Regions from separate parts of the Streptomyces sp. NBC_00667 genome, predicted to be linked through region 1. Evidence: riboswitches for the same ligand, from Rfam matches in the RefSeq annotation. Region 1 holds a riboswitch; the other holds the start of a gene.
What was found. Region 1 has a riboswitch for glycine ahead of gcvT (glycine cleavage system aminomethyltransferase GcvT). Riboswitches for the same ligand answer to the same signal wherever they lie in the genome.

Region 1 (15,169 bases):
TCTCGTCACCGCTGCGGAAGGGGTACCTCAGCTCGGTGTCGTCGAGCTTGATCCGGTCCTCGCCGACCGCGTCCTCGTCCACGACGAAGCCGCCGCCGACCGAGTAGTAGGTCTTCTCCAGCAGCGGGGCGCCGGCCGCGTCGTACGCGAAGAGCGTCATGCCGTTCGCGTGGTAGGGCAGGGACCGGCGGCGGTGCAGGATGAGCTGGCTCGGCTCGTCGAAGGCGATCTCGTGCGCCTCGCCTATCTCGGCGCCCATCAGGCGCAGCCGGCCGCTCTGGCGGATCCGCTCGACCTCGGCGTCGGCGGTCTCCACGTTCACCGTGCGGGGGGAGTGGCCCTCGAGGCCCAGCAGGACCGCCTTGGGGGTGCCGTGGCCGTGGCCGGTCGCGCCGAGCGAGCCGAAGAGCTCCGCGCGGACGGAAGCCGTCTGGGCGAGGACGCCTTCCTTCTTCAAGCGGGTCACGAACATGCGCGCCGCCCGCATCGGGCCGACCGTGTGGGAGGAAGAGGGACCGATGCCGATGGAGAAGAGGTCGAAGACGGAGATGGCCACGGTGGCGAGACTCCCTTGTCTGCTCGTGGGGTGGGAGAGGGGCACAGGAGAGCGGGTTGGACCAGCGGTGAGGTGATCAGGGAGGTTTGTTCGGATTTTGTCCGACGGTCGAGCTTAACGCGGCGAGGTGAACGACCCGCCTGCCGGACGGGGCCACAAGGGGAAGCCGGGGTGTGCGTCGGCTCACATCCCCGGCCCCGACCGGCGGGCGGGCGGGCGTGAAAAAGGGGCCCGGGCCTGTGGGAACAGGCACCGGGCCCCGCCCGGTCGCGTCAGAGCGTCGGGTACAGCGGGAACTTCGCCGCGAGCGCGGAGACGCGCGCCTTGAGGGACTCGGCGTCGTAGGCGGGCTTGAGCGCCTGCGCGATGATCTCGGCGACCTCGGTGAAGGCCTCGGCGTCGAAACCACGGGTGGCCAGGGCCGGCGTACCGATCCGCAGGCCCGAGGTGACCATCGGCGGCCGCGGGTCGTTCGGGATGGCGTTGCGGTTGACCGTGATGCCGACCTCGTGGAGGCGGTCCTCGGCCTGCTGGCCGTCCAGCTCGGAGTTGCGCAGGTCGACCAGGACCAGGTGCACGTCGGTGCCGCCGGTCAGGACGTCCACGCCCACGGCCTTGACGTCGTCCTGGACCAGGCGCGCGGCGAGGATCTTCGCGCCCTCCAGGGTGCGCTCCTGGCGCTCCTTGAACTCGGGCGACGCGGCGACCTTGAAGGAGACGGCCTTCGCCGCGATCACGTGCTCCAGCGGGCCACCCTGCTGACCGGGGAAGACCGCGGAGTTGATCTTCTTCGCCAGCTCCTGCGTCGACAGGATGACACCGCCGCGCGGACCGCCGAGGGTCTTGTGCGTGGTGGTGGTGACGACGTGGGCGTGCGGGACCGGGTTCGGGTGCAGACCCGCGGCGACCAGGCCGGCGAAGTGTGCCATGTCGACCATCAGGTACGCGCCGACCTCGTCCGCGATGCGGCGGAAGGCGGCGAAGTCCAGCTGGCGCGGGTACGCGGACCAGCCGGCGACGATCAGCTGCGGCTTGGACTCCTTGGCGAGGCGCTCGACCTCGGCCATGTCGACCTGGCCGGTCTCGTCCACGTGGTACGGGACCACGTTGTAGAGCTTGCCGGAGAAGTTGATCTTCATACCGTGGGTCAGGTGACCGCCGTGGGCCAGGTTCAGGCCCATGATCGTGTCGCCCGGCTTGAGCAGCGCGAACATCGCGGCGGCGTTCGCCTGCGCACCCGAGTGCGGCTGGACGTTCGCGGCCTCGGCGCCGAACAGGGCCTTGATCCGGTCGATCGCGATCTGCTCGACGACGTCGACGTGCTCGCAGCCGCCGTAGTAGCGGCGGCCGGGGTAGCCCTCGGCGTACTTGTTGGTCAGGACCGAGCCCTGGGCCTCCATGACGGCGACCGGAGCGAAGTTCTCCGACGCGATCATTTCCAGGGTCGACTGCTGGCGTACGAGCTCGGCGTCGACGGCGGCGGCGACGTCGGGGTCGAGCTCGTGGAGCGGGGTGTTCAGTACGGACATCAGGATCCCCTGGGGTCAGTTACCGGCGGTGAGCTTGGCGTACTCGGCATCGGAGAGCAGGTCGGCCGGCTCCTCCGTGACGCGCACCTTGAAGAGCCAGCCACCCTCGAACGGCGCCGAGTTCACGAGCGAAGGGTCGTCCACGACGTCCTGGTTGGCCGCGACGACCTCACCGGTCACGGGGGAGTACAGGTCGCTGACCGACTTGGTCGACTCCAGCTCGCCGCAGGTCTCGCCCGCGGTCACCGTGTCGCCGACCTCGGGGAGCTGGGCGTAGACGACGTCACCGAGCGCGTTGGCCGCGAACTCCGTGATGCCGACCGTCGAGACGCCGTCCTCGGCGGCCGACAGCCACTCGTGCTCCTTGCTGAAACGCAGCTGCTGGGGGTTGCTCATGACCTGATTCTCCTGGATGCGGGGGAGTGGATACGAACAGTGGTCTGGGGTACCGGGACAGCGCCGTACGGACCTCCGTGCGGCGGTGACGCTGTACGGGCAGGGGCGGACTACTTCTGCCGCTTGTAGAACGGCAGGGCCACGACCTCGTACGGCTCATGCGTACCGCGAATGTCCACGCCGACGCCGGAGGTGCCGGGCGCGGCGTGCGCCGCGTCCACGTACGCCATCGCGATCGGCTTGCCCAGCGTCGGCGACGGGGCGCCCGAGGTGACCTCGCCGACGACCTTGCCGTCGGCGACCACCGGGAAACCGGCGCGCGGGACCCGGCGGCCCTCGGCGATCAGGCCGACCAGCTTGCGCGGCGGGTTCGAGGCGGCGCGCTCGGCGGCGGCCTCCAGTGCGGCGCGGCCGACGAAGTCGCCCTCCTTCTCGAACTTCACGACCCGGCCCAGGCCCGCGTCGAACGGGGTCAGGGAGGTGGTCAGCTCGTGCCCGTACAGCGGCATGCCCGCCTCCAGGCGCAGCGTGTCGCGGCAGGACAGGCCGGCCGGGACCAGGCCCGCGCCCTCGCCGGCCTTCGTGAGCGCCTGCCACAGCTCCACGGCGTGCTCGGGGGCGACGAACAGCTCGAAGCCGTCCTCGCCGGTGTAGCCCGTACGTGCGATCAGCGCGGGCACGCCCGCGACGGTGCCGGGCAGGCCCGCGTAGTACTTGAGCCCGTCCAGGTCGGCGTCGGTGAGCGAGGCGAGGATCCCCGGGGACTCCGGGCCCTGCACGGCGATCAGCGCGTAGGCGTCACGGTCGTCGCGGACCTCGGTGTCGAAGCCGGCGGCGCGCTCGGTGAGGGCGTCCAGGACGGTCTGCGCGTTGGAGGCGTTGGCGACGACCATGTACTCGCTCTCGCCGAGGCGGTAGACGATCAGGTCGTCGAGGATCCCGCCGTCCTCCTGGCAGATGTGCGTGTAGCGGGCGCGGCCGACGCCGACGGTGGAGATGTTGCCGACCAGCGCGTAGTCCAGCGCCTTGACGGCCTCGGGGCCGGTCAGGGTGATCTCGCCCATGTGGGACAGGTCGAAGAGACCGGCCTTGGTGCGTACGGCGTTGTGCTCGTCGCGCTCACTGGCGTAGCGCAGCGGCATGTCCCAGCCCGCGAAGTCGGTCATGGTCGCACCGAGCGAGCGGTGCAGCGCGTCGAGCGCGGTCAGGCGGGGGGCAGTGCTCATGGGTGTGGCTCCCGGGTCCCAGGGCATGACATGACGAGGACGATCCTCCCCATCTGTCATCGGAACCTGAGAGGTTCGCCGAGAGTTCCCGCACCGGGCGGAACGCGTCTTCGGCTTGCACCTTGGGTGGAGCTGTCGAGCAGCCCGCTTTTCAGATCTGCCTCATCCACGCGGTACGGGGCCTGAGAGATTCAAGGGAGGAACTTGCTCCTTCGGCGCCCGGGCACGGCCTTGCGGCCTGCCGGGACTCTCCCGCGCGGATTCAAGCGGCCGGTATGCAGTTGGTGTCCAGATGGCGCACATCATTGCACGAGGCGGGCGGGTGTGGGCGGGCGGGCCCGAAAGTCCGGGCCGGCCCCAGCGGGGCTCGAGGGAGGGCGGCACGGGGTGGGGCGGAACCGGGTGGGGCGGATTGCCGTCCCTTTACATTCAGAGGCGGGGGAGGCGATCACTGTGCGGAGGTTCGGAGTGCCGGCTTTGACGGGGACCCTTGAGGGGGTTCCGGCGCAGCGGCGTGCGGACGTGCCGGCGGCGGTGCCGGTGCCGGTGCCGGCGGCGGTGCAGCCGGGGCGGGTCCGGGACCTGCGCGGTGCCGGGGCGCCGGGGCCGCGGCTCTGCTTCGCAGCGGGGGACATCGTGGTGGTGTCCGGCCTGCCCGGCGGGGGCAAGAGCACGCTGATCAAGCGGGCCGCGGGGGCCGGGGTGATCGACTCGCAGGACACGCGGGAGCGGTGGGAGCGGCGGATGCCGGGGGCGCTGCCGTACGGGGTGTACCGGCCGCTGGTCCGCTTCGCCCACTACTGGGGGCTGTGGCGGACCCTGCGGTCCGGGGCCTCGGTGGTGGTGCACGACTGCGGCAGCCAGGCATGGGTGCGGGGGCTTCTGGCGGCGGCCGCGCGGCGGCGGGGGCGGGCGCTGCACCTGCTGCTGCTGGACACCACCGCGCAGGAGGCGCTGGCGGGGCAGGCGGAACGGGGGCGGCGGGTCTCGGCGTACGCCTTCGCCCGCCACCGCGCGGCGGTGACCCGTCTCCTGCGCTCCGCGGAAGCCGGCCACCCCCCTCCGGGCTGCGCGACGGTCACCCTCCTCGACCGCCCTTCCGCTGCCGCGGTCACCCAGATCACGTTCCCCTGACCGCCCCCCGCCCCGTGACCTCCCGGCGGGGGGGCTTCCGGGACCCGTGGTCTTTGCGGCGCCGGGGTACGTCCTTCGGCTCCGCCGACGTGGGGCGACCCGTGGCCTCCCGGCGGGGCGCATCTTCCGGCCCGTCGGCGTGGGCTGCCCCTCGGTCTTCCGGCGCCGCGGACGCCTCTTCGACTCCGTCGGCGCGCCCCTGCCTTTGGCCTCGGCGCCGGGGGGCGCAACGTTCAGCCCATCGGCGTGGCCGACCCGTGCCACCCGGCTTCGGGCGCGCCGCTTGCCGCCTCGCCGGCGCGTCGTTTCCCGGTGTCGGGGCGCCGCTTGTGCAGTCCCGTCGGCGCGTCGCTTCCGGGTGCCGGGGGCGCAACTTGCAGCCTCGCCGACCCGTGGCCGCCCGGCTTCGGGGGCGCCGCTTGCAGCCTCGCCGACGCGTCGCTTCCGGGTGCCGGGGGCAACTTGCAGCCTCGCCGGCGTTTGAGGCGCGGGGTCTGGGGCGGAGCCCCAGGGAATCCGGCTCCGCCGGGCACCGGGCTCTGCCCGGACCCGCGCCTCGAACGCCGGCGAGGCTGGAGTTGGCCGGTGAGGCTGGGCCTGGCCCGACAGGGGGATCCGGACCCGCGCCTCGAACGCCGGCGGGGCTGGAGTTGGCCGGGGCTGCCCGGCGGGGTTGGTGCCGGGCGGGGGTGAAGGGGTCCGGGGCTCCGGTCGGGCGGCGGGTGGGGATGCGGGGCCGGGGGTCGGGACGGATTAGGGTCTGCGGGGTAGCGCGGAGCGAGGAGGCGGCGGATGCACGGCAGCGGGTGGCCCGACAACGAGCTGGAGCAGGTGCTCGGCGCAGCCCTGGGGCAGGCGGACGCCGGGGCGCGGATCCTGGAGGTGCTCGGCCGCAGCCGGATATGGGTGCCGCTGCCCGCCGGCGGGAGCCCCACGCACGCCGCCCTCACCCTCCCGACCATGCTCATCGGCGGCGAGGCCTACGTCCCCGTCTACACCTCCGAGGCCCAGTTCCGCGTCTGCGCCGGCCCCGACATGGACTTCGCCGTCGCCCCCGCCGTCGAGTTCGCCCGCGGCCTGCCCCCGCAGCTCGGCATCGCCCTCAACCCCGAGGGCGCCGTCGGCGTCCCGCTCCCCCCGCCCGCCGTCGCGGAGCTCTGCCGCACCGGCCGGACCCCCCTCGACGGCCCCGCCACCGGCGGCCGCGTCCGGCTCTTCGAGCCCGACTGGCAGGACGACCCGGTCGACTTCCTCACCGCCGCCGCGGAGGAGTTCCGCGCCCTCGGCGTGGTCACCGCCGCCCACCGCTGCCTCGCCAGCGTCGAGGGCGGGGCCCCGCAGCTGTACATCGGTGTCCGGCTGGCGGGATGGGATCCCGAGGCGCGCAGCGCCCCGCTGGAGGCCCTCGGCCGGGCCCTGACCCGCGTACCGGCGCCCTGGCCCGTGCAGTTGATCCTCCTCGACGCCGCCCAGGACCCGGTGGTCGACTACATCCGTGAGCGCGTACGCCCCTTCTACCTCCCGTAGGGCCGCTTAAGCTGGGGGCCCATACGCGTGGATGACGGCGGACGAAGAGGGGTACCGGGTGAGTGCGTCAGGCACGGCCGCGGCCGGGCAGGTCGAGCACATGCTGCGCCAGGTGACTCCCGGGCGCTATGAGAGCTACGAGTCGCTCCTGCACGCCCTCTCCGAGGGCCGCCTGTGGATGCTGCTCTGGCAGGGCCGGCCGGGATCCCCGGACGCCCAGTACGGCGGCATGGAGGTCGACGGCCTCGGCTACGCGCCCTGCGTGACCTCCCCGCAGGAGCTGGCCGCCAGCGGATGGAACCGCGGCTACGAGGTGGTCACCGGCCGGGACATCGCCCGCGCCCTGTACCCGGACCGCTGGGGCCTGTGGCTCAACCCCCACGCCCAGGGCGGCGGCCTCGGCCTCCCCTGGGCGGACCTGCGCCGCATCGCCACCGGCCTCGACCGGATGCCGGCCGGCCCGCTGCGGCTGTCCGAGCCCGCCCTGGAGCTGCCGCAGTTCTACGGGCTGCTGACCCAGCACGCGCACCGCACGCCAGCCGTCCGCTCGCTGCGCCGCGCCTGGGTGCAGCCGTCGCTGGGGTCGGCGTACCTGGCGGTGGGGCTGGACCTGTACGACGCTTCCGCGCCCGCCCTGGAATCCGTACGGGAGATGATGCGGCAGTCGGTCGGGGCGGTCCCGGAGGGCGTTCCGGTGTGCACCGTCGCGCTCGCCGACGAGCACGACCCGGTGGCGATGTGGCTGCGTTCGCAGACCCGCCCGTTCTACGACCGCGAGGGCCAGGCCCCCTCCTATTAGCCCCTTCGTGCAGGTCCAGCGCCGGAATCCCTCCTTCCGGAACATGCTCATGTTTTGAGACAGCTCATACCGGCCATTTTGAGGCCGCCGGATCCCACGGTTCCCGGCGGCCTTCTTCTTGTCCCGTTTTCGCCGCTGTTGTACGCCCAAAAGGCGTGGCACTCTTGTGAGTTGGGCGACATGCCCGTTTGCGTACCGAACAGACGGTCTTGCTCCGCTCAGGTGGGAGTGAAGTCCGGATAACGGGAATCGGGGCGTCAGATCACGGTTGCGCATCCATTCAACTGCGGGTCTGGCGGCTGGTCGAGCGCCCGATGAAGACTCCCCACCCAAGAGCCGGTCAGTCCTCCCAGGACGCGGTTCGGCACGTGATCGGCACCTGCATCCGCACACCGCGTTCTTCCCGCAGCTTTTCCCGCACGTCCTGTACTTCCTGCACTTCACACGCGTTCAGCGTGTCCCACGCACTCCGAGCGCCACTCCGCACCAACGCCGCCACAGCGGCGGGCATGGGCCGGCACACCCGTCGGCCGAGAGGGGTCCCCACCACGATGACGGCACCACTGCATGACACGAGCGCGGAAACGCCCGCACCCGTGTCCGTAGCCGACGTCCCTGCCAAGGCCATCGAAGGCCGCTCGCCCGGCCGCATCGCCTGGATGCGGCTCAAGCGCGACAAGGTCGCGCTGACCGGCGGCGTGGTCGTGATCTTCCTGATCCTGGTGGCGGTCTTCGCGCCGCAGATCGTGAGCCTGCTGGGCCACCCGCCCAACGAGTTCCACGAGGACATGATCGATCCCGACCTCGGCACGCCGATCGGCTCGTTCGGCGGCGTCAGTTCCGACTTCCTGCTGGGCGTCGAACCCACCAACGGCCGCGACGTCTTCAGCCGGATCCTCTACGGCGCCCGCATCTCCCTGATCGTCGCCTTCCTGGCGGCCTTCGTCTCGGTCGTCATCGGCAGCCTGCTGGGCGCGCTCGCCGGATTCCTCGGCGGCTGGGTCGACGGCCTCATCAGCCGCCTGATGGACCTGCTGCTGGCCTTCCCGCAGCTGTTGTTCACCATCGCGCTCGTCTCCGTGGTGCCCAACAGCCTGCTCGGGCTCGAAGGTTCCAGCGTCCGCATGGCGGTGCTGATCCTCGTGATCGGCTTCTTCGGCTGGCCCTACATCGGCCGCATCGTCCGTGGCCAGACGATGTCCCTGCGGGAGCGCGAGTACGTGGAGGCGGCACGCAGCCTCGGCGCGGGCCGCGGCTACATCCTGATCAAGGAGCTGCTGCCGAACCTGGTCGCCCCGATCCTCGTCTACTCGACGCTGATCATCCCGACCAACATCCTGACGGAAGCGGCCCTCAGCTTCCTCGGTGCCGGCGTCAAACCGCCCACCGCCTCCTGGGGAAAGATGCTGTCCGACGCCATCCCCATCTACCAGGACGACCCCATGTACATGGTGGTTCCCGGTATCACGATCTTCATCACCGTCCTGGCGTTCAACCTCTTCGGGGACGGGCTGCGCGACGCACTCGACCCCAAGGGCAGCTGAACCGCTCTTTCGATTCACCCACTTCTGGAGGTTGGACAACCGTGATCCGCAGAAAGCAGGCACTCGCGATCACCGCCGTGATCGCCGCCCTGTCGCTGACCGCCGCGTGCGGTGGCGACGACACCAAGACGGCGGGGGGCGACAAGAGCGACAAGGGCTACAGCGGTGCCGCCACCGGCGTCGTGAACGCCTCCGACGCCAAGGGCGGTGAGCTCAAGCTCTGGTCCCCCCAGGACGTCGACTTCCTCGACCCGGCGCGTGCCTACTACGGCTTCGTGTGGAACATGCAGCGCCTCTTCATACGCCAGCTCTACGCGTACGACAGCAAGCCGGGCGCCGCGGGCACCAAGCTCGTCCCGGACCTCGCAGAGGGCGAGCCCGTCCTGAGCAACGACGGGAAGACGTACACCGTCAAGATCAAGGACGGGGTGAAGTTCGAGGACGGCACGCCGATCACCTCGAAGGACTTCAAGTACGGCATCGAGCGCGTCTTCGCGCAGGACGTGCTGGCCGGCGGCCCGACCTACCTGATCGACCAGCTCGACCAGGGCCAGAAGTACGAGGGTCCCTACAAGGACACCGACCCGGACAAGATGGGCCTCAAGTCCGTCCAGACGCCGGACGACCACACGGTCGTCTTCAACCTGGCGAGCGCGAACTCCGACTTCAAGTACCTGCTGGCCATGCCGTCCTCCTCGCCCGTCCCGGCGGGCAAGGACACGGGTGCCACGTACACCAACAAGCCGGTCTCCACGGGTCCGTACAAGGTCGAGAGCTTCGCCTCCGGCAAGGGCGCGACCTTCGTCCGCAACGAGAACTGGGACCCGAAGACCGACACGATCCGCAAGGGTCTGCCGGACAAGGTCACCTTCACGGTCACCACCAACCCGGACGACATGGACCAGCGCCTGCTCTCCGGCGACATCGACCTCGCCGTCGACGGCACCGGTGTGCAGCAGGCCGCGAAGAACAAGATCCTCAAGGACGCGAACCTCAAGAAGAACGCGGACAACCCGTTCACGGGCTACATCCGCTACTTCGCCTTCCCGCAGACGGTCGCGCCGTTCGACAACATCGAGTGCCGCAAGGCCGTCATCTACGCGGCCGACCCGAAGTCGCTGCAGAACGCCCGCGGCGGCCCGACCAGCGGTGACCTCGGCGCGAACATGCTGCCGCCCGGCGTCCCCGGCGCCGACAAGGCCTACGACCCGTGGAAGCTGACCGCGGGCAAGCCCCAGGTCGACAAGGCCAAGGCCGCCCTCAAGGCGTGCGGCAAGCCGGACGGCTTCGAGACCACCATCGCGGTCCGCAACAACAAGGCCCCCGAGGTCAAGACCGCCGAGTCGCTCCAGGCCGCGCTGCAGAAGGTCGGCATCAAGGCCACGATCGACCAGTACGACGGCAAGCTCTCCTCCTCCACCATCGGTTCGCCCGAGAACGTGAAGAAGAAGAACTACGGAATCATCGTCATGGGCTGGGGCGCCGACTACAACTCCGGCTCGGGCTTCCTCCAGCCGCTGGTCGACGGCTCGTTCATCGCCCAGACCGGTAACAACAACTACACGATGCTCGACGACCCCGAGGTCAACGGCCTGTTCGACAAGGCCGCCGCGGCCGCCACGCCGGACGCCGCAGCGCCGTTCTACACGGACATCAACAAGAAGGTCATGGAGAAGGCGCTCTACCTGCCGATCAACTTCGACAAGGCGCTGGTCTACCACAACCCCCGCCTGACGAACGTCTACTTCAACGACTCCATGGGCAAGATCGACCTCGCGGTCGTCGGCGTCGCCAAGTAGCCCCCGGGCACGGCAGCCAGTAGTCGGCGCCCAGTCGTCCGACCGTCCGGCGGCCCCGTGAGGCGGCCGCCGGACACCAGCAGGTCAGCAAGTACGTAAGTAAGTGCCTTCACCGCACGTGCGCTAGTCCGAAGGGCAGGTGAAGGCCGCAGGCGGCGGTCGTCGTCCCCACGAGGGGCGGCGACCGCCCGCCCCGGGCGGCCGACTGCAGTGCTCGTCTACCTCATACGGCGGCTGTTCAACGTCGCCGCCACGCTGCTGGTGGTCTCCGTGGTCACCTTCGGCATCTTCTTCGCGGTCCCGAAACTGACCGGCAGCGATCCCGCGCTCATGTACGCCGGCCGCGAGACCAATCCCACCGCCCTGGCCGGCATCCGCGTGAAGATGGGCTTCGACAAGCCCATCTCCGAGCAGTACTGGGTGTTCCTCAAGGGCATCTTCGTCGGCCGCGACTACGACGCCGGCACCGAGGTCACGCACTGCGCGGCACCGTGCTTCGGCTACTCCTTCAAGAGCGAGGCCCCCGTCTGGGAGACCATGCTCGACCGCATGCCGGTCACCCTCTCGCTCGCCCTCGGCGCGGCCGTGATCTGGGTGATCGCCGGTGTGGCGACCGGAGTGGTCTCCGCGCTCAAACGCAGGACCGCCATCGACCGCACCGTGATGATCGGAGCCCTCGCCGGCGTCTCCCTGCCGATCTTCTTCACCGGCATGGTGGCCCCCGCGATCTTCGTCTACGGCCTCGGCTGGCTGGACGTGTCCAACTACAAACCCCTGACCGAGGATCCACTGGCCTGGCTCAACAGCCTGATCCTCCCCTGGGTCACCCTGGCCTTCCTCTTCGCCGCCACCTACGCCCGCATCACCCGCGCCACCATGCTGGAGGTGCTCGGCGAGGACTACATCCGCACGGCCCGCGCCAAGGGCCTCAAGGAGGGCGTGGTCATCCGCAAGCACGCCCTGCGCTCCACGCTCACCCCGGTCGTCACGATGTTCGGTCTCGACCTCGGCGGCCTCCTCGGCGGCGCCGTGCTCACCGAGACGACCTTCAACTTCCAGGGCCTGGGAACGGCGGCCGTCGCCGCCATCAGCCAGGGCGACCTCCCCGTCATCATGGGCGTGACCCTGCTCGCCGCGCTGTTCGTGGTCCTGGCCAACCTGATCGTGGACCTGCTGTACGCCGTCATCGACCCGCGCGTGAGGCTGACGTGACCGACAACCCCTCCACCTCCGCCGGACCCGCGTTCGTGCCCGAGCAGGCGGGGCCCGCGTCCCGCGCCTCGGCGGCGTCCTTCCTGTCCGTACGCGACCTCAAGGTCCACTTCCCGACCGACGACGGGCTGGTCAAGTCGGTCGACGGGCTCTCCTTCGACCTGGAACGCGGCAAGACGCTCGGCATCGTCGGTGAGTCCGGCTCCGGCAAGTCGGTGACCTCGCTGGCCATCATGGGCCTGCACCGCACCGGCCAGGCCCGCAGCCGTCCGCACATCTCCGGCGAGGTCGTGCTCGACGGCGAGGACCTCGTCCGGGCCGACGCCGACCACGTGCGCAGGCTCCGCGGCCGCAAGATGGCGATGGTCTTCCAGGACCCGCTGTCCGCGATGCACCCGTACTACTCGGTCGGCAAGCAGATCGTCGAGGCGTACCGGACCCACAACGACGTCGACAAGAAGGCGGCCCGCACCCGGGCCGTCGAGATGCTCGACCGCGTCGGCATCCCGGAGCCCCACCGGCGCGTGGACGCGTACCCCCACGAGTTCTCCGGCGGCATGCGCCAGCGCGCGATGATCGCGATGGCGCTGGTCAACAACCCCGAACTGCTCATCGCGGACGAACCCACGACCGCCCTGGACGTCACCGTCCAGGCGCAGATCCTGGACCTGATCCGGGACCTCCAGAAGGAGTTCGGCTCCGCCGTCATCATGATCACGCACGACCTCGGCGTGGTCGCCGAGATGGCCGACGACATCCTCGTGATGTACGGCGGCCGGTGCGTCGAGCGCGGCACCGCCGAGAAGGTCTTCTACGAGCCGCGCCACCCCTACACCTGGGGCCTGCTCGGCTCGATGCCGCGCATCGACCGCGACCAGACCGAGCGGCTGATCCCGGTCAAGGGCTCCCCGCCCAGCCTCATCAACATCCCGAGCGGCTGCGCCTTCAACCCCCGGTGCCCGTACGCCGACGTACCCAAGGGCGGCATCACCCGCACCCAGCGCCCCGAGCTGACCCAGGACGACAGCCGGCACTGGTCCGCCTGCCACATGTCGCAGGCGGAGCGGACCCGGATCTGGACCGAAGAGATTGCGCCGAAGCTGTGACCGACATGAACAAGACGGGTGAGCCGGGGGCCTCCGAGGTCTCCGAGCTCTCCGAGGTCCCTGCGGCCCCCGCGGCGGCCTCCGCCGAGGAGCCGCTCCTCAAGGTGACCGGGCTGGTCAAGCACTTCCCCATCAACAAGGGGCTGCTGCGCCGCCAGGCCGGAGCGGTCAAGGCCGTCGACGGCATCGACTTCGACGTCCGCCGGGGTGAGACCCTCGGCATCGTCGGCGAGTCCGGCTGCGGCAAGTCCACGATGGGCCGGCTGATCACGCGACTGCTCGAACCGAGCGGCGGGAAGGTCGAGTTCGAGGGCAAGGACATCACCCACCTCGGTGTGGCCGGCATGCGGCCGCTGCGCCGCGACGTCCAGATGATCTTCCAGGACCCGTACGGCTCGCTGAACCCCCGCCACACGGTCGGCACGATCGTCGGAGCGCCGTTCCGCCTCCAGAAGGTCACCCCCGAGGGCGGGGTCAAGGCGGAGGTCCAGCGGCTGCTCTCGCTGGTGGGCCTCAACCCCGAGCACTACAACCGCTATCCGCACGAGTTCTCCGGCGGCCAGCGCCAGCGCATCGGCATCGCACGGGCGCTGGCCCTCAAGCCGAAGCTGGTCGTCGCGGACGAGCCGGTGTCGGCGCTGGACGTCTCGATCCAGGCCCAGGTGGTGAACCTGCTGGACGACCTCCAGGAGGAACTGGGCCTGACCTACGTCATCATCGCGCACGACCTGTCGGTCATCCGGCACGTCTCCGACCGGATCGCGGTGATGTACCTCGGCAAGATCGTGGAGCTGGCGGACCGCAAGTCGCTGTACGAGGCGCCGATGCACCCGTACACGACCGCGCTGATGTCGGCCGTGCCGGTGCCGGACCCGAGGCGGCGGGGCGCGAAGAGCGGCCGCATCCTGCTCAAGGGCGACGTGCCCTCGCCCATCTCACCGCCGAGCGGCTGCCGTTTCCACACCCGCTGCTGGAAGGCGACCGAGCTCTGCACCACGCAGGAGCCGCCGCTGGTCGCCCTCAAGACCGGGCACCAGGTCGCCTGCCACCACCCGGAGAACGCCCCCGACCAGGCGCCGGGCGACAAGGCCCTGCCCGGCGCGGCGGAAGCCGTCGAGACGCCGACCGTCTAGTCCGGCGCGTCCGGGGTCCCGGGGCGGCCACGCCCGGGGACCCCGGACGCGCTGCCGTTCCGCCGTGGCGGGGCCCTGCCGGGGCCACCGCCGCCAGCACGCACAATGGGGGCGTGTCCCAGGATCTCTTCCCGCCCGGTATCCAGCACGCCCTGGACCTCGCGGGCATTTTCGTCTTCGCCACCGCCGGCGCGCTGCTGGCCGTCCGCAAGAACTTCGACGTCTTCGGCATCTGCGTGCTCGCGCTCGTCACCGCCCTCGGCGGCGGACTGCTGCGCGACCTGGTGATCGGCGCCGTCCCGCCGGCCGCGTTCGGCGAGCTCAGCTTCTTCACGACCCCGTTGGTCGCCGCCGCGCTCGTCTTCTTCCTGCACCCCGAGGTCCAGCGGATCAACCGCGCCATCAACGTCTTCGACGCCGCCGGGCTCGGACTGTTCTGCGTGTCCGGCACCACGAAGGCCTACGAGTACGGGCTCGGCCTCACCGCGTCGGCCGCGCTGGGGGTGGCGACGGCGGTCGGCGGCGGCGTCATGCGGGACGTCCTCGCCGGCGTGGTGCCGTCGCTGCTGCGCGACCGGGAGATGTACGCGGTCCCGGCCGTGGTCGGGGCCTCGATGGTGGCCCTGTTCATCGGGTTCGAGGTGCTGAACGGCATCACCACGGGCGTCGCCATCGTCACCGCCTTCGTGCTCCGGCTCCTCGCGATCCGCTACCACTGGCGGGCGCCGCTGGCCTGGAACCGCCGCTCCGCCGTGACCGAAGAGCCGTGACGCTGCCGTAGCAGACCAAAGCTACCGCTTAGTAGCTTGCCGGTGTACCGTCGCCTCATGTCACACACAGCGGCCCAGGCAGCCATCGGAGACAGCGAGTTCGACCGCGACACCGCCCTCGCCCCCCGCGCGGGCGAGGCCGGGGTGTACGACACGGAACTCTCCGCCGGCTGGACGATCATCAGCGCGGTCAACGGCGGATACCTGCTGGCCCTGGTCGGCCGGGCGCTGGCGGCGGCGCTGCCGCACCCGGACCCGTTCACCGTCTCCGCCCACTACCTGACCTCCTCCGTGCCCGGCCCCGCCGTCGTCCGCACGCAGGTCGTGCGGACCGGGCGCACCCTCTCCACCGGGCAGGCCTCGCTCTTCCAGTACGACGAGAGCGGCGCCGAGATCGAACGCATCCGGGTCCTCGCCTCCTACGGCGACCTCGACTCG
Region 2 (15,169 bases), 3.5 Mb from region 1:
GAGGTCAGCGCTGCATGTCCGCGTGCAACCGGCATGTATGTCAGGTCAGCGGGACCGGTAATCGCCTTGTCGGCAATAGCCGGGACAGCTAGCCGAAACATTGCGTGAACACATGTCGTATAAACTCCGCAAACGAGGCAGAGAGTTGGCGCGCGGCCATTGCCCCACAGCCCACCTCTGACCCCAGAATGCGACAGCGCCGTCCGCACCTTCTCCCGTAGCACCGGTCTCCCAAGTGAGAGGCGACCCACCATGCCGCTGCATGTCCCTCCGGCTCCCGCGCCCGCCCTGCGCAGCGTCCTCGCGGCACTCGGTTCCCCCACCGCCGTCAACGAGGCACACACACCTTCCCTGCGCGCCTTGCAAGGGCCGGTCACCGCCGAACTCCCCCTGCCGGTCCACGTCCTCGACCGGCTGCACTCCTCGGCGCTGGTCCCCGGCGGCAGGCCGCCCCGCACGCGGCTGACGGGCTGGCGGTTCCTGATCCGCAGCGGCGACCGGTTCGTCGCGGCCGCCGACACCCGGCTCACCCCGGACGGCTGGGCCTTCTCGCACTTCTTCGAGGGCCCCTACGTGGCGGCGACCGAACGCGCGCTGCGCCAGGCGGAGTCGCTCGGCCAGGGCTACCAGCCCAGGCTGCTGTCCGTACCGGAGCTGTACATGCTGACGCTGTGGCTGCACGGTGCCGTGAACGCCGACGCCTCCGCCGGGCTGCCGGCCGCTGCCGACCTGCTGGTGCCCCTGGCACCGGCCCCGCCCGGGATCGCCCCCTACCGGCCGCACCCGGTGTCCGAACTGCTGCCCGTACTGACCCACCGGCTGCGGCGTACGGCGCCTCCGACACCGCCGCCGGTGGCCGCTCCGGCGGCCTGACCTGCACGGACCGACCGGCATGGCCCGAGTGGCCCATGCGGCCTAGCCCGCTTGGGCCAGCGCGGAACCACCCCGATCGACAAGGCAGTTGGCTGAACCGCCCGCACGAGTGATGCGTCCTCAATCTATGAGGACAGCTGCCGGGAAATCCCTGCGAAGCAGCCGTCATGGGGGAAGACTGACGACACGCTCCCCGCTGGTGCGGGGATGAAACCAGGGGGACGGCCATGAAACACACATCGAGCCGTAGCACGCAGACCACACCGCAGCGAAAGAACGCATCCATGTGCCAGCACCAGCCTGCCTGCCCGTCATCAGAGTCCGCCGACCGGGAGGCCGCGCGCCCGGTGGCCAACCACCCGGAACAGGGCTGGAGCCTGCTGTGCAACGGCGTCCTGCTCTTCGAGGACACCGGTGAGCTGCTGCCGGACGGCCAGATCATCGCCCCGCACCGCCCGCTCGCGGTCGCCTGACGGCTCGCTCACGAGAAGGGGGCCGGTCCCGGAGCATGCGCTCCGGGACCGGCCCCTTCCTACGTCGTCCGTCTACGGGGAGACGGCTCAGGCGTCGTACTCGTCCAGCGGCGGGCAGGAGCACACCAGGTTCCGGTCGCCGAAGGCGCCGTCGATCCGGCGCACCGGCGGCCAGTACTTCTCGGCCGCGGTGACGCCGCCCGGGAAGACGGCCTCGTCACGGCTGTACGGGTGGTTCCACTCGCCGCCGAGCGCCGCCGCGGTGTGGGGGGAGTTGGCCAGCGGGTTGTCGTCCACCGGCCACTCGCCGCCCGCGACCCGCTCGATCTCGCCGCGGATGGCGATCATCGCGTCGCAGAACCGGTCGATCTCGGCGAGGTCCTCGGACTCCGTCGGCTCGATCATCAGCGTGCCGGCCACCGGGAAGGACATCGTCGGGGCGTGGAAGCCGTAGTCGATCAGACGCTTGGCGATGTCGTCCACGCTCACGCCCGTCGTCTTCGACAGCGGCCGCAGGTCGATGATGCACTCGTGCGCGACCAGGTTGCCGGGGCCCGTGTAGAGCACCGGGTAGTGCGGCTCCAGACGCTTGGCGATGTAGTTGGCACCGAGCACCGCCACCTGGGTGGCGCGCTTGAGACCCTCGCCGCCCATCAGGCGGACGTAGGACCAGGAGATCGGCAGGATGCCGGCCGAACCCCAGGGCGCCGCGGAGATCGGGCCGACGCCCGTCTCGGGGCCGGCGGTCGGCTGGAGCGGGTGGTTGGGCAGGTAGGGGGCGAGGTGCGCCCGGACACCGACCGGGCCGACGCCCGGACCGCCGCCGCCGTGCGGGATGCAGAAGGTCTTGTGCAGGTTCAGGTGCGAGACGTCGCCGCCGAAGTGGCCCGGCTTGGCCAGACCCACCAGGGCGTTGAGGTTGGCGCCGTCCACGTAGACCTGGCCGCCCGCCTCGTGCACCTGGGCGCAGATGTCGGCGACGTGCTCCTCGAAGACACCGTGCGTCGAGGGGTAGGTGATCATCAGGACGGCGAGCTCGTCGCGGTACTGCTCGATCTTGGCGCGCAGGTCGTCCGCGTCCACCTCGCCGTCGTCGGCGGTCTTGACGACGACGACCTTCATGCCGGCCATCACGGCGCTGGCGGCGTTAGTGCCGTGCGCCGAGGACGGGATGAGGCAGATGGTGCGCTGCTCGTCGCCGTTCGCGCGGTGGTAGGCGCGCACGGCCAGCAGACCGGCGAGCTCACCCTGGGAGCCGGCGTTCGGCTGGATCGAGACCTTGTCGTAGCCGGTGACCTCGCAGAGACGTTCCTCCAGCTCGGTGATGAGCGTGAGGTAGCCCTCGGCCTGCTCCACCGGGGCGAACGGGTGCAGCTGGCCGAACTCGGGCCAGGTCACCGGCTCCATCTCGGTGGTCGCGTTGAGCTTCATCGTGCAGGAGCCCAGCGGGATCATGCCGCGGTCCAGCGCGTAGTCCTTGTCCGCGAGCTTGCGCAGGTAGCGCAGCATGGCGGTCTCGCTGCGGTGCTGGTGGAACACCGGGTGCGTCAGGTACTGGTCCGAGCGCAGCAGACCCTCGGGCAGCGTGTCCTCGGCGGTGGCGTCCAGCGCCTCGATGTCCGCCGTGACGCCGAAGGCGCCCCAGACGGCCTCGATGTCGGCGCGCAGCGTCGTCTCGTCACAGGCGATGGAGACGAGGTCGGCGTCGGCCCGGTAGAGGTTGACCCCGGCCTCGCGGGCGGCGGCCACGACCTCGGCGGCCCGTCCGGGAACCCGGGCGGTGACGGTGTCGAAGTACGCGCCGTGCACGACCTCGACCCCGCCGGCCGTCAGGCCCGCGGCGAGCAGGGCGGCGTAGCGGTGGGTCCGGCGGGCGATCGTGCGCAGGCCGTCCGGGCCGTGGTAGACGGCGTACATCCCGGCCATGACGGCGAGGAGCACCTGCGCGGTGCAGATGTTGCTGGTGGCCTTCTCGCGGCGGATGTGCTGCTCGCGGGTCTGGAGGGCGAGGCGGTAGGCCTTGTTGCCGTCCGCGTCGACGGAGACGCCGACGAGGCGGCCGGGCAGCGAGCGGGCGTGCTTGGCCTGGACGGCCATGTAGCCGGCGTGCGGTCCGCCGAAGCCCATCGGGACGCCGAAGCGCTGCGTGGTGCCCACCGCGATGTCGGCGCCGAGCTCCCCCGGGGAGACCAGCAGGGTCAGCGCGAGGAGGTCGGCGGAGACGGTGACGATCGCGCCCAGCTCGTGCGCCTGGTCGATGACCGGCTTGATCTCCCGCACGGCGCCGGAGGCGCCGGGGTACTGGAGCAGCACGCCGAAGACACCGCGCTCGGCGATCTCGGCCGGGATGCCCTCGGACAGGTCCGCGACGACGACCTCGACCCCGATCGGCTCGGCGCGGGTCTCGATCACGGCGATGGTCTGGGGCAGGGCGTCGGCGTCGATCAGGAAGACGCCGCCCTTGACCTTGCCGACGCGGCGGGCCAGCGACATGGCCTCGGCGGCCGCGGTGCCCTCGTCGAGCAGGGAGGCACCCGAGGTCGGCAGGCCGGTCAGGTCGGCGACGACGGTCTGGAAGTTCAGCAGCGCCTCCAGGCGGCCCTGCGAGATCTCCGGCTGGTACGGCGTGTAGGCCGTGTACCAGGCCGGGTTCTCCATGACGTTGCGCAGGATCACCGGCGGCGTGAAGGTGCCGTAGTAACCGAGGCCGATCATGGAGGAGAGGACCTGGTTGCGGTCGGCGAGCGAGCGGAGCTCGGCCAGCACCTCGGCCTCGGTCCGCGCCTCGGGGAGGTTCAACGCGGCCGCGGTCTTGATCACATCCGGTACCGCGGCGGCGGTCAGTTCGTCCAGGGAGCCGTAGCCCACCTGGGCGAGCATCTTGGCCTGCGCCTCGGCATCCGGGCCGATGTGGCGCTGCTCGAAGGGGATGCCTCGCTCCAGCTGAGAGAGCGGAATGCGGTTGGCGGTCATGTACGGAGGCCTCCTGGTCGTACGACCTGCGAGGGGCACCACGGCGCGGGCACCCGGACGGCCTCCCCCTCTGTCATCTCAACCTGAGAGCTTCACCGGAGTCGCGGGGATGACCCGCGGATTCCGGCTTTCACCGTCGGTGAGGAGGGGAACCGGTACTGCGCGCCCGGTACCCGCCCCTGCTTTCCAGAGTGGCCTCGTCACGTGCGGTACGTATGCCTGAGAGATTCCGGGGAGGATTTGCTCCTTCGGCGCCTCCGTCGTTCTCACTCGGAGGACTCTCCCGCACAGGGTCAACAGCCATCACTCAGCCTACCAGCGAGGATCTGGAAGCTCCCTCAAGTGGCCCCCGCTGCGGATTTGCCCTTCTGTAGTCATTACGAGTCATTACGGAGCAGTTGCGACCACTTGGAGGGACCGGACCGTGCAGACCGACATCGATCCCCGCAGTCTCATCGGCCGCAAGGCGTTCGACCGCAATGGCGCCAAGATCGGCACCGTGGACGAGGTCTACCTCGACGATGCCACCGGCGTACCCGAGTGGGCCGCCGTGCGGACCGGCCTGTTCAGCCGGGACGCCTTCGTTCCGTTGGAGCCCAGTGAGGTGGTCGACGACACGCTCCGGGTGCCCTTCGAACGTTCCCTGATCAAGGACGCCCCGGACTTCGGGGTCGGCCGCCACCTCTCCCCGGAGCAGGAACTCCAGCTCTACCACCACTACGGGCTGGACGTGACCCTGCCGACGGACTTCCACCACCCCCCGCCTCCTGCGCAGCCCCGCGACTTCGGCAGCCTGGCCGGCGAGGGCTAACGGCTGTCCGGTCCCTCCTCCTCCCCGAGCTCCCCCACGAGCGGCAGCGGATCGGACGGCTCCAGTTCGGGGTCGTCCAGCCGGAAGGTGCGTACCCGCCCCGGCGCCGATCCGGGCCGCTCGAAGCGCACCGTCACCCGGCCGATCCCGCTCCCCTGGACCCAGCCCGGGCCGTAGACCGCGTGCATGACGTCGCTGCCGGCCGGCCAGCGACGCTCGGCGGCCGGCTCGGGCTCCTCCACGCCGCCGGTGACCGGCGCGGCCGCCACGCCCGCCACGGCCGCCCCATCGGGCTCCTGCGCCCCGTCCGGCCCATCGGCCTCCGGCTCTCCCGCCGGGCCGCCTTCGGCGCCCCCCGGCGCGGCCAGCGCCTCGGCCAGCGCGTCGGCCTGGGCGAACAGGTCCTCCTGCGTGTAGTCCGCGAGCCCCGTCACCCCGACCCCCAGCAGCCGCACCCCGCCCGTGGTGTCCACGGACTCCAGCAGCCGCTGGGCCGCCTCCCGCACCACCGCAGGGTCGTCGGTGGGGCCCCGGAGCGTCTCCGAGCGGGTCAGCGTCGAGAAGTCGTAGCGCCGCACCTTGAGCACGATGGTGCGCCCGGAGTGGCCCGAGCCGCGCAGCCGCCCCACACAGCGGTCGGCGAGCCGCTGCACCTCGTACCGGATCCGCACCCGGTCGTGCAGGTCCACGTCGAAGGTGTCCTCCACGGACACCGACTTCGCGTCCCGCTCGGCGACCACGGGCCGGTCGTCCAGGCCCAGCGCCATGCGGTAGAGCCCCGCCCCGTGGGCCCGCCCGACCATCCGGACCAGCTCGTCCTCCCCGGCCTCGGCCAGGTCCCCCACCGTGGTGATCCCGGCCCGCCGCAGGTGCTCCCCGGTGGCCGGTCCGACGCCCGGCAGGGTCCGCACCGACATCGGCGCGAGCAGTTCCCGCTCCGTCCCGGGCTCGATCAGCAGCAGCCCGGCCGGTTTGGCCTCCTCCGAGGCGACCTTGGCCAGCATCTTGGAGCCGGCCAGCCCCACGGAGCCGCTGAGCCCGGTGGCGGCCATGATGTCGGCCCGCAGCCGCTCCCCCGTGGCCCGGGCGGTCGCCGAGTCGAAGGCGACACCGCCCGCCTCCAGGTCCACGAACGCCTCGTCGAGGCTGAGCGGCTCCACCAGGGGGGACAGGGCCCGCAGCAGGGCCATGACGGTCTCGCTGACCTCCCGGTACAGGGTGAAGCGGGGGATCAGGTACGCGCCGTTCGGGCACAGCCGCCTGGCCTGGGCCGTCGGCATCGCGGAATGCACCCCGAACCGCCTGGCCTCGTAGGAGGCGGTGGCGACGACCCCGCGCGGTCCGAGGCCGCCGACGATCACCGGCTTTCCGCGCAGGCTCGGCTTCGACGCCTGCTCCACGGCGGCGTAGAAGGCGTCCATGTCCAGGTGGAGGATGGTCGGCGCGGCTCTCACAGCTCCGATGCTGCCCTACGCCACTGACAACGCCGCCCGGGGCGCCGGCGGCTCGTGGCGCCTCAGACGGCCCGGTTGCGGCGGGCGGCCAGTTCGTCCCTCGGATTGTGGCCCACCAGCGTCTCGCCGGTGTCGATGCGTTCCCCGTGCAACTGCGACAAGGCGTTCTCCACGTCCCGCCAGACCACGCCCACCGCGATGCCGAAGACGCCCTGTCCCCCCTGGAGCAGGCTGACGACCTGGTCCGGGGAGGTGCACTCATAGACGGTGGCGCCGTCGCTCATCAAGGTCATGCGCTCCAGGTCCGAGAAGCCGCGGTCGCGCAGGTGCTGCACCGCGGTACGGATGTTCTGCAGCGCGACGCCGGTGTCGAGGAAGCGTTTGACGATCTTGAGGACCACCACGTCGCGGAAGCTGTACAGCCGCTGCGTCCCCGAGCCGTGGGCCGGGCGCACGCTCGGCTCCACCAGGCCCGTCCGCGCCCAGTAGTCGAGCTGGCGGTAGGTGATGCCGGCCGCGGCGCACGCCGTCGGTCCCCGGTAGCCGACCTGCTCGGGCGCCGGGGCCCCGCCCCCCTGGGCGGCCGGCGCCGGTTCCGGCTGACGGCGCGCACTGCCCGCCGCACCGCCGTGCAGCGGGTACGGCCCACCGTCACTCCGTGCGGGGATGCCCCCGGTCATGCCGTCGCCCGTGATGCTCACGCCGACCCTCCGTCCTTGACCTGCCCACCTCGAAGGTAGGCAGTCACCAGGGGTGCGTCAACGATCGCCACACTCGGCACGCCGAGTGATAATCACCCTGAGAGTGGTTTCCCGTGCCCCAAATCGGGGAATGGCTCACCGAATGGGCAGAATGTCCCAGGTGGGCGGCTTGTCCGCCGTCTCACTGCGGGCCGGTGCCGAAGTCCTCGGGCGAGATCTGGTCGAGGAACTCGCGGAACTTCTCCACCTCGTCCTCCTGCTCGTCCGGAATGGCGATGCCGGCGTCGTCCAGCACACCGTCACTGCCGTAGATCGGCGTCCCCGTCCGCAGGGCGAGCGCTATGGCGTCCGAAGGACGCGCGCTCACCTCGACCCCGCTCGCGAAGACGAGCTCCGCGTAGAAGACGCCCTCCCGCAGATCCGTGATCCGGACCTCGGTGAGCTCCTCACCGACCGCCTCCAGCACGTCCTTGAACAGGTCGTGCGTCAGCGGCCGGGCAGGCGCCATCCCCTGCTGCGCGAAGGCGATGGCGGTCGCCTCCCCGGGACCGATCCAGATGGGGAGGTACCGATCGCCTCCCACTTCACGCAGGAGCACGATCGGTTGGTTCGAGGGCATTTCCACCCGGACACCCACAACGTCGAGCTCGTTCACACAGCAACCCTAGGACGTGCCCGACCGGTTTGGGTAGTCGGGCTCTTTCCGGTCAACGCAGACGGACCCCGAGTGCGGTCTGCACGAGAGCCTCGTGCAGCCGTACGGAGAGTCCCGCCAGCTCTTTCATGGTGGCCTCGGCATGGGCCCTGGTCTGCGGGTTGCGGTGCCGACGCAGCGGGGAGACGACCTGCTCCACCAGTCCGGCCTCGCGGTCCGCTGCCGCCTTCATCGCCCGCAGGTGCCTGGGCTCCAGCCCGAAACGGCCGAGATCGGCGATCAGCCGGGCCACGGTGACCGCCTCGGCATCGAACCCGCCGTCCGGCGCCTCGCCGAGAAGGCCGTACGACTCCCACTCCGCCAACTGCTCCTCGTCCACCTCCGCGGCGGCGAGCAGCTCCGCCCGCCCCACGCGGGCCGCAGACGGCCGCTCCCGGCCCACCTCGCCGTACGCGGCCGCGGGTCCGGTGGTTCCGGTCGCGCCGCCCGGGTCACGGGGCGCCGTGGGGGCGGGGATACGGATCTGCTCGCCGCGGTCGAGTGCGTCGAGCTGCTCCCGGATGACTTTCAGCGGCAGGTAGTGGTCCCGCTGCAGACGCAGGATCCGGCTCAGCCGTTCGACGTCGTCGGTGCTGAACTTGCGGTATCCGGAAGGTGTGCGTCTGGGCTCGACCAGCCCCTCCGCCTCCAGGAAGCGGATCTTCGAGATGGTGACGTCGGGGAACTCGTCGCGCAGCATGGTCAGCACCGTGCCGATGCTCACCAGCCGCCCGGCGGTCCCGGCGGTGCCGTTCTTCGCGGCACCGCCGGACGGGGTACGCAGCATGGGACCTTCCCTGTCGGTTCCCCAGGGGAGCACCCTTTCCGGCGGTGGCCGGGAAGGCGCCCCGGGGGAGGGTCAGATGCCCCGCAGGCTCGCGTAGAAGACCAGCCGGTACTTGCCGATCTGCACCTCGTCGCCGTTGTGCAGGGCGACCGAGTCGATCGGCTCACGGTTGACGTACGTGCCGTTGAGACTGCCCACGTCGGAGACGGTGAACCCGCCGTCCTGGCTCCTGCGGAACTCGACGTGCCGCCGGGAGACGGTGACGTCGTCCAGGAAGATGTCGCTCTGCGGGTGCCGGCCCGCCGTGGTCAGTTCGCCGTCCAGCAGGAAGCGGCTGCCGGAGTTGGGACCGCGCCGCACGATGAGCAGGGCGGAACCCGGGGGCAGGGCTTCCACCGCGGCCTGGGCCTCGGGGGAAAGCGAGGACGGCACGTGCCCCGCCACCTCGGCCTCGTAGGCTTCCAGGCCCGAGATCGAGATGGTGGACGTGGTCTCCGAGGCACGCTCCGGCGTCAGACCCGCCCGCAGCGGCGCCCCGCAGTTGGAGCAGAACCGGCTCGCCGCATCGCTGCGGTGGCCACACCTGCTGCAAACCTGCTCGGCCGACATGGACGGCTCCTCGCGCCGCGGCTGCCCCGCGGAGGCATTGGTGGCATACGGGTCGGAGGCAAACCCTCCACCCGCACTTGAGGTTGGCGGTTCACCGAAACCTATGCGTCCGGAACCGGCGGGGTCAACGGACGACGCGCCCGGAGCGCCCGGAATGTCACCCCCGGACCCGACCTCGTCCCGGAAGAGGGGCCGGTCGGCCTGAGCCTCCCCGTCCCCGTGCCCCGCACGGTGGCGAGCACCGCTCTCCTCGCGGTTCTTCTTGCCGAACAACTTCTCAAACAACTTCACGGGCGATTCCCCTTGACCGAAACAGACCCGCCCGTGGGGCAGGACGAACTCCGCATGCACACACCTGCCGACCCGGACATTCTCACAACGTCCGTAACCACCAGACAGTTTCCACCACGCACCGCGACTTCGGCGCGTCGACCCCCCGCAGGCATCCGCCCACGTGAGCCGCTCCACATTCCGCCCCGCCTCACGACGATGACGACCGAGCGTAGTCAGGCTGCTTCGCAGCCCGCAAGGCGTCCACGACGATCTTGGCCGACCGTGTGACGGCGGCCGTGGCCTGCTCCTTCTCCAGCGTCTGCACCACACCGCCGGGGATGTTGAGCGCCGGCTCCAAGTCCTGGGGCTTGCCGATCACCCTGAACTCGTAGGGCTGTGTGATCTTCTTACCGTCGATCGCGACCCCACCGCCCTCGTCCGAGAAGAACGAGCTCGCCACGACCCGCACGCCGTTGATCTGGATCGCCTCGGCGCCGGCCGCCCGCAGCTCCTGGAGGGTGTCCAGCAGCTGATCGGACTGCACCTGGCCCTTGGGGTCGGTGATCCGCAGCGTGATGCCGGGGCCCTGTGCGGCCACGGTACCGGCCAGGATGCCCAGTTGGCGTTCCTTCTCCACGGTCTGCTTGCGCGCCTCCTCCGCCTGGTTGGAGCTGCTCTCCAGCTCCTTCCGCTGGTCCTCCAGCTTCTGCTTCTCGTCCTCCAGCCGCTTGGTGCGCCCGTCCAGTTCGTCGAGGATCCGTACGAGGTCCTCCTGGCGGGCTCCGCGCAGCGGAGCGCTGGAGTCGCTGTTGGACCGCACCTGGATGGCCAGGCCCAGTCCCAGTACGAACAGCAGCAGCGCGACGACCAGTTGCGCCCGGCTCAGCCGCGGTGGCCACAGGCCCTCCGCCAGCCGCCGGCGGCCGCTCTCCTGCGGGGCCCGGGCCGGTGCCGGTGTCCCTCCTACAAGAGGCTGCTCCGGAACGTTCGGTTCCTCGGGAGGGGTTCCGTTCGTACTCATCGGCCTCACGCCCGGAACACGTGCCGGCGGATGGCCGCCGCGTTGGAGAAGATGCGGATGCCGAGCACGACCACCACACCGGTCGACAGCTGCGAGCCGACGCCCAGCTTGTCGCCGAGGAAGACGATCAGCGCGGCCACCACCACGTTGGACAGGAACGACACGACGAAGACCTTGTCGACGAAGATGCCGTCCAGCATGGCGCGCAGGCCGCCGAACACCGCGTCCAGCGCCGCCACCACGGCGATCGGCAGATATGGCTCCACCACGGCCGGCACTTCGGGCCGGACCAGCAGCCCGACCACCACTCCGGCCACGAGGCCCAGTACCGCGATCACGATGCACCCTTCTTCGGCTGTTCTGCTGTGGCTGTGCGTACGGCGAGGCTCGACGCCGCCTGGAGGCGGAGGTCGTCCACGGGCGACAGGCTGGAGCGGATCCCGTAGCTCTCCTGGAGCGCGTGCAGGTACTGGCCGCCGGCCGAGTCCTGGAACCGGGTGCCCAGCCGCTTGCCGTCACCCACGGCGAGGACCTCGTACGGCGGCACGAGCGGCCTGTTGTCGACCAGTATCGCGTCACCGGCGGCCCTGATCGCGGACAGCGCCGTCAGCCGCTGCCCGTTGATCGAAATCGCCTCGGCCCCCGACTGCCACAGACCGTTGACGATCTTCTGCATGTCCCGGTCCCGCAGCCGTCCGGTGTCCGAGAACCCCTTCGTCTCGCGCGGGCCGCCGCCACCGCCCGAGGAGGAGCCCTTGGCGTCGTCCACCACCAGCTTCACCCCGGGCCCGCGGACGTCCGTCGCCCCGGACAGCAGCGCCACGAGCCGGCCCTGGTCGCCGCCGGTCTGCTTGAGCGCCGCCTGCTGGCGGTCGGCGACCTCCGTGCGCAGCCGCTCGATGTCCGCCTCCAGCCCGTCCGCGTGGGCGTTGGCCCGGTCCACGCGGTCGATGAGCTCCTGACGCTCCTTGGCCAGCACCGGCGCCGCCACCCTCGCCTGTGCGGCGCCCAGGGTGACCACCATCGCGGCGAGCACGAGGCCGCCCGCGAGTGCCAGCTTGGCCTTGAGGGTCCGCGGAAGGCCGGAAGTGCCCTCGGCTTCACGCCGCGCAGAGGCCTCCGCGTACCCCTCGTCGAGACTGTGGTCCATCACGTGCGTCAGCAGCGACATGGAAGCGTCCGGGCGCGCGGGCCGTGTGACCGAACTCCGGTTGTGGTGCGGCTGCGACATGCCGCTCATCGTCGCATGATGCCCCCGCCGACACCGAATGCGCCGTCCGGGGGCCGGGACGGGAGATCTCTCCCGCCCGGCCCCGGACGGCGCTGGTACGGCTGCCTCAGTGTTCGCCCGCGTCCACCACCGCGGCCCATTCGTCGAGCAGCGCCTGCGCGGACGCGTCATCGGGGCCTTCGGCCCACAGGTGCGTGACGGCTTCCGCCGGGTCCGGGAGCACGAGCGCCCACCGACCGTCGGCCTCGACCACGCGCACCCCGTCCGTGGTGTCCACCTGCCGGTCGCCGGCCGCCTCCACGACCCGCCGCATGACGAGTCCCTTCACCGCCCACGGCGTCGGCACGTCGCGCTTGAGGACGTGCGCCCGCGGGATCCGCGCGTCGATCTGGCTCAGGGTGAGCTGCGTGCGCGCCACCAGGCCGATCAGCTGCACGAACGCGGCCGAGCCGTCGAACACGCTGCTGAACTCGGGAACGATGAACCCGCCGCGGCCGTCACCGCCGAAGATGGTGCTCTCCGCGCGGCCCACCCGCGTCAGGTCGTCCGGCGAGGTCGTCGTCCACTCCACCTGGGTGCCGTGGTAGGCCGCCACCTGCTCGGCGACACGCGTGGTGGTCACCGGCAGCGCGACCTTGCCGCTGCGCTTCTCGGCGGCGACGAGGTCCAGCAGCACCAGCAGCGCCCGGTCGTCTTCGATGATCCGCCCGCGTTCGTCCACCAGCGAGATCCGCTCGCCCACCGGGTCGAAGCGCACGCCGAAGGCCGCCCGCGACGAGGCCACGATCTCGCCCAGCCGCACCAGCCCGGCGCGCCGGGATTCCCTGGTTTCCGTCGGACGGGATTCGTCGAGCCCGGGGTTGACGGTCAGGGCGTCCACCCCGAGCCGGCCGAGCAGGCTGGGCAGCACCAGGCCCGCGCTGCCGTTGGAAGCGTCGACGACCACCTTGAGCCCGGAGTCCGCGACCCCGGTGATGTCCACGCGCCGCAGCATCGAACCCGTGTAGGCGTCGAAGACACTGCCCGGGAACTGCAGGTCACCGATCTCGCCGGGGAACGCGCGCCGGTACTCCTGGCGGGCGTACACGCGGTCCAGCTTGCGCTGCTGCTGCAGGGAGAGGTCCGCGCCGCGCTCGTCGAGGAACATGATGTCCACCGAGTCCGGCACCCCCGGCGAGGTGCGCAGCACGATGCCACCGGCGCTGCCTCTCGCGGTCTGCTGCCGGGCGACGGGCAGCGGCACGTTCTCCAGGTCACGGACGTTGATCGCGCTGGCCTGGAGCGCCGAGATCACGGCCCGCTTGAGCGCTCGCGCACCGCGGGAGTGGTCGCGGGCCGTGGTGACCGTGGCGCCCTTCTTGAGGGTCGTCGCGTAGGCCCCGGCCAGCCGCACCACCAGCTCGGGGGTGATCTCCACGTTCAGTATCCCGGTGACGCCGCGCGCCCCGAAGAGATGGGCCTGCCCGCGGGACTCCCAGATGACGGAGGTGTTGACGAAGGCGCCGGCCTCGATCGTCTTGAAGGGGTAGACCCGCACGTTCCCCTGGACGATCGATTCCTCGCCGACGAGGCACTCGTCGCCGATGACGGCGCCGTCCTCGATCCGGGCGGACCGCATGATGTCGGTGTTCTTGCCGATCACACAGCCGCGCAGATTGCTGTGGGGACCGATGTACACGTTGTCGTGCACCACGGCCTTGTGGAGGAAGGCGCCGCTCTTGACGACGACGTTCGACCCCACGACCGTGTGCTCACGGATCTCGACGCCCGCCTCGACCTTGGCGTAGTCGCCGATGTACAGCGGCCCGCGCAGCACGGCGTCGGGGCTCACCTCGGCGCCTTCGGCGATCCACACGCCGGGCGAGATCTCGAAGCCGTCCATGTCGACCTGGACCTTGCCCTCGAGCACGTCGGCCTGGGCCTTGACGTAGCTCTCGTGCGTGCCGACGTCCTCCCAGTAGCCCTCGGCGACGTAGCCGTAGATCGGCCGGCCTTCCTTCATCAGCTGCGGGAAGACGTCACCGGACCAGTCGACCGATACGTCCGCGTCGACGTAGTCGAAGATCTCCGGCTCCATCACGTAGATGCCGGTGTTGATGGTGTCCGAGAAGACCTGCCCCCACGTCGGCTTCTCCAGGAAGCGTTCGACCTTGCCCTCCTCGTCCACGATGGTGATGCCGAATTCCAGCGGATTCGGTACCCGAGTGAGGCAGACCGTGACGAGGCCGCCCTTCTCCTTGTGGAAGCGGATCAGATCGGTGAGGTCGAAGTCGGTGAGCGCGTCGCCGGAGATGACGAGGAAGGTGTCGTCCTTCAAAGCGTCTTCGGCGTTCTTCACGCTGCCGGCGGTCCCGAGTGGCTTCTCCTCGTTGGCATAGGTGAGCTCCATCCCGAGCTCCTCGCCGTCACCGAAGTAGTTCTTGACGAGGGACGCCAGGAACTGCACGGTCACAACGGTCTCATTGAGCCCATGCCGCTTGAGCAGCCTGAGCACGTGCTCCATGATCGGCCGGTTCGCCACCGGCAGGAGCGGCTTGGGCATGCTCGAGGTCATGGGGCGAAGACGTGTGCCTTCGCCACCGGCCATCACGACGGCCTTCATGTCGGAAGAGTCCTCCTTGAGAGATGACGGTCAAGCCGACCTCACCCGTCTCGGACGGTGACTCCGCAACTCCTCCGCGTGTACCGGCGTCGAGCAAGCTCAATCGGCCGTGGCATCCGCCTTGACCAGCCGGCGGACCTGAACCACGTAAAGGATTCCTGCCCACCAATAGAGGGTTGTACCCCATCCGGCGAACGCCCATCCGAAAACTGACGCCATCCAGGCCAACGGACCGTTGCCGTCACTGAGCAGGAGCAACGGGAACGCGTACATCAGGTTGAAGGTCGCGGCCTTGCCGAGGAAGTTGACCTGCGGCGGCGGATAGCCGTGCCGGCGCAGGATCCACACCATGACCAGCAGCATCAGCTCACGGGCCAGCAGGGCACCGGTGAGCCACAGCGGCAGAATCCCGCGCCAGGTCAGACCGAAGAGCGTCGTCAGGATGTACAGCCGGTCCGCCGCCGGATCCAGCAGGCGGCCGAGTTTGCTGATCTGATTCCAGCGTCGCGCGAGTTTCCCGTCGAGGTAGTCGCTGATGCCGCTGAGCATGAGGACGAGAAGTGCCCAACCGTCGTGCTTCGCGAGGATCAGCCAGAGGAACAGGGGTACGCCGACGAGGCGAGCCATGCTCAGGATGTTCGGAATGGTGAAAATTCGGTCAGTCTGA

Region 2: linked by a shared signal. The riboswitch ahead of gcvP (aminomethyl-transferring glycine dehydrogenase) and the one ahead of gcvT (glycine cleavage system aminomethyltransferase GcvT) in region 1 are both predicted to bind glycine.

What each region holds. Positions count from the first base shown of each region.
Region 1 covers NZ_CP109022.1:4,733,249-4,748,417, forward strand. The annotation lists gene OHA81_RS22075 (L-serine ammonia-lyase) at 1-556, opposite strand, end outside; gene glyA (serine hydroxymethyltransferase) at 829-2,085, opposite strand; gene gcvH (glycine cleavage system protein GcvH) at 2,101-2,481, opposite strand; gene gcvT (glycine cleavage system aminomethyltransferase GcvT) at 2,592-3,707, opposite strand; glycine riboswitch at 3,869-3,972, opposite strand; gene OHA81_RS22095 (AAA family ATPase) at 4,185-4,841, shown strand; gene OHA81_RS22100 (enhanced serine sensitivity protein SseB) at 5,634-6,368, shown strand; gene OHA81_RS22105 (enhanced serine sensitivity protein SseB C-terminal domain-containing protein) at 6,427-7,167, shown strand; gene OHA81_RS22110 (ABC transporter permease) at 7,719-8,711, shown strand; gene OHA81_RS22115 (ABC transporter substrate-binding protein) at 8,753-10,510, shown strand; gene OHA81_RS22120 (ABC transporter permease) at 10,721-11,722, shown strand; gene OHA81_RS22125 (ABC transporter ATP-binding protein) at 11,758-12,828, shown strand; gene OHA81_RS22130 (ABC transporter ATP-binding protein) at 12,834-13,961, shown strand; gene OHA81_RS22135 (trimeric intracellular cation channel family protein) at 14,075-14,731, shown strand; gene OHA81_RS22140 (thioesterase family protein) at 14,789-15,169, shown strand, end outside.
Region 2 covers NZ_CP109022.1:1,193,275-1,208,443, forward strand. The annotation lists gene OHA81_RS05790 (hypothetical protein) at 253-873, shown strand; gene OHA81_RS05795 (DUF5999 family protein) at 1,158-1,346, shown strand; gene gcvP (aminomethyl-transferring glycine dehydrogenase) at 1,434-4,319, opposite strand; glycine riboswitch at 4,517-4,615, opposite strand; gene OHA81_RS05805 (PRC-barrel domain-containing protein) at 4,744-5,130, shown strand; gene OHA81_RS05810 (DNA polymerase IV) at 5,127-6,584, opposite strand; gene OHA81_RS05815 (MerR family transcriptional regulator) at 6,647-7,285, opposite strand; gene OHA81_RS05820 (bifunctional nuclease family protein) at 7,467-7,940, opposite strand; gene ftsR (transcriptional regulator FtsR) at 7,993-8,766, opposite strand; gene OHA81_RS05830 (FHA domain-containing protein) at 8,839-9,774, opposite strand; gene OHA81_RS05835 (DUF881 domain-containing protein) at 9,857-10,669, opposite strand; gene OHA81_RS05840 (small basic family protein) at 10,675-11,007, opposite strand; gene OHA81_RS05845 (DUF881 domain-containing protein) at 11,004-11,909, opposite strand; gene OHA81_RS05850 (mannose-1-phosphate guanyltransferase) at 12,007-14,502, opposite strand; gene OHA81_RS05855 (CDP-alcohol phosphatidyltransferase family protein) at 14,602-15,169, opposite strand, start outside.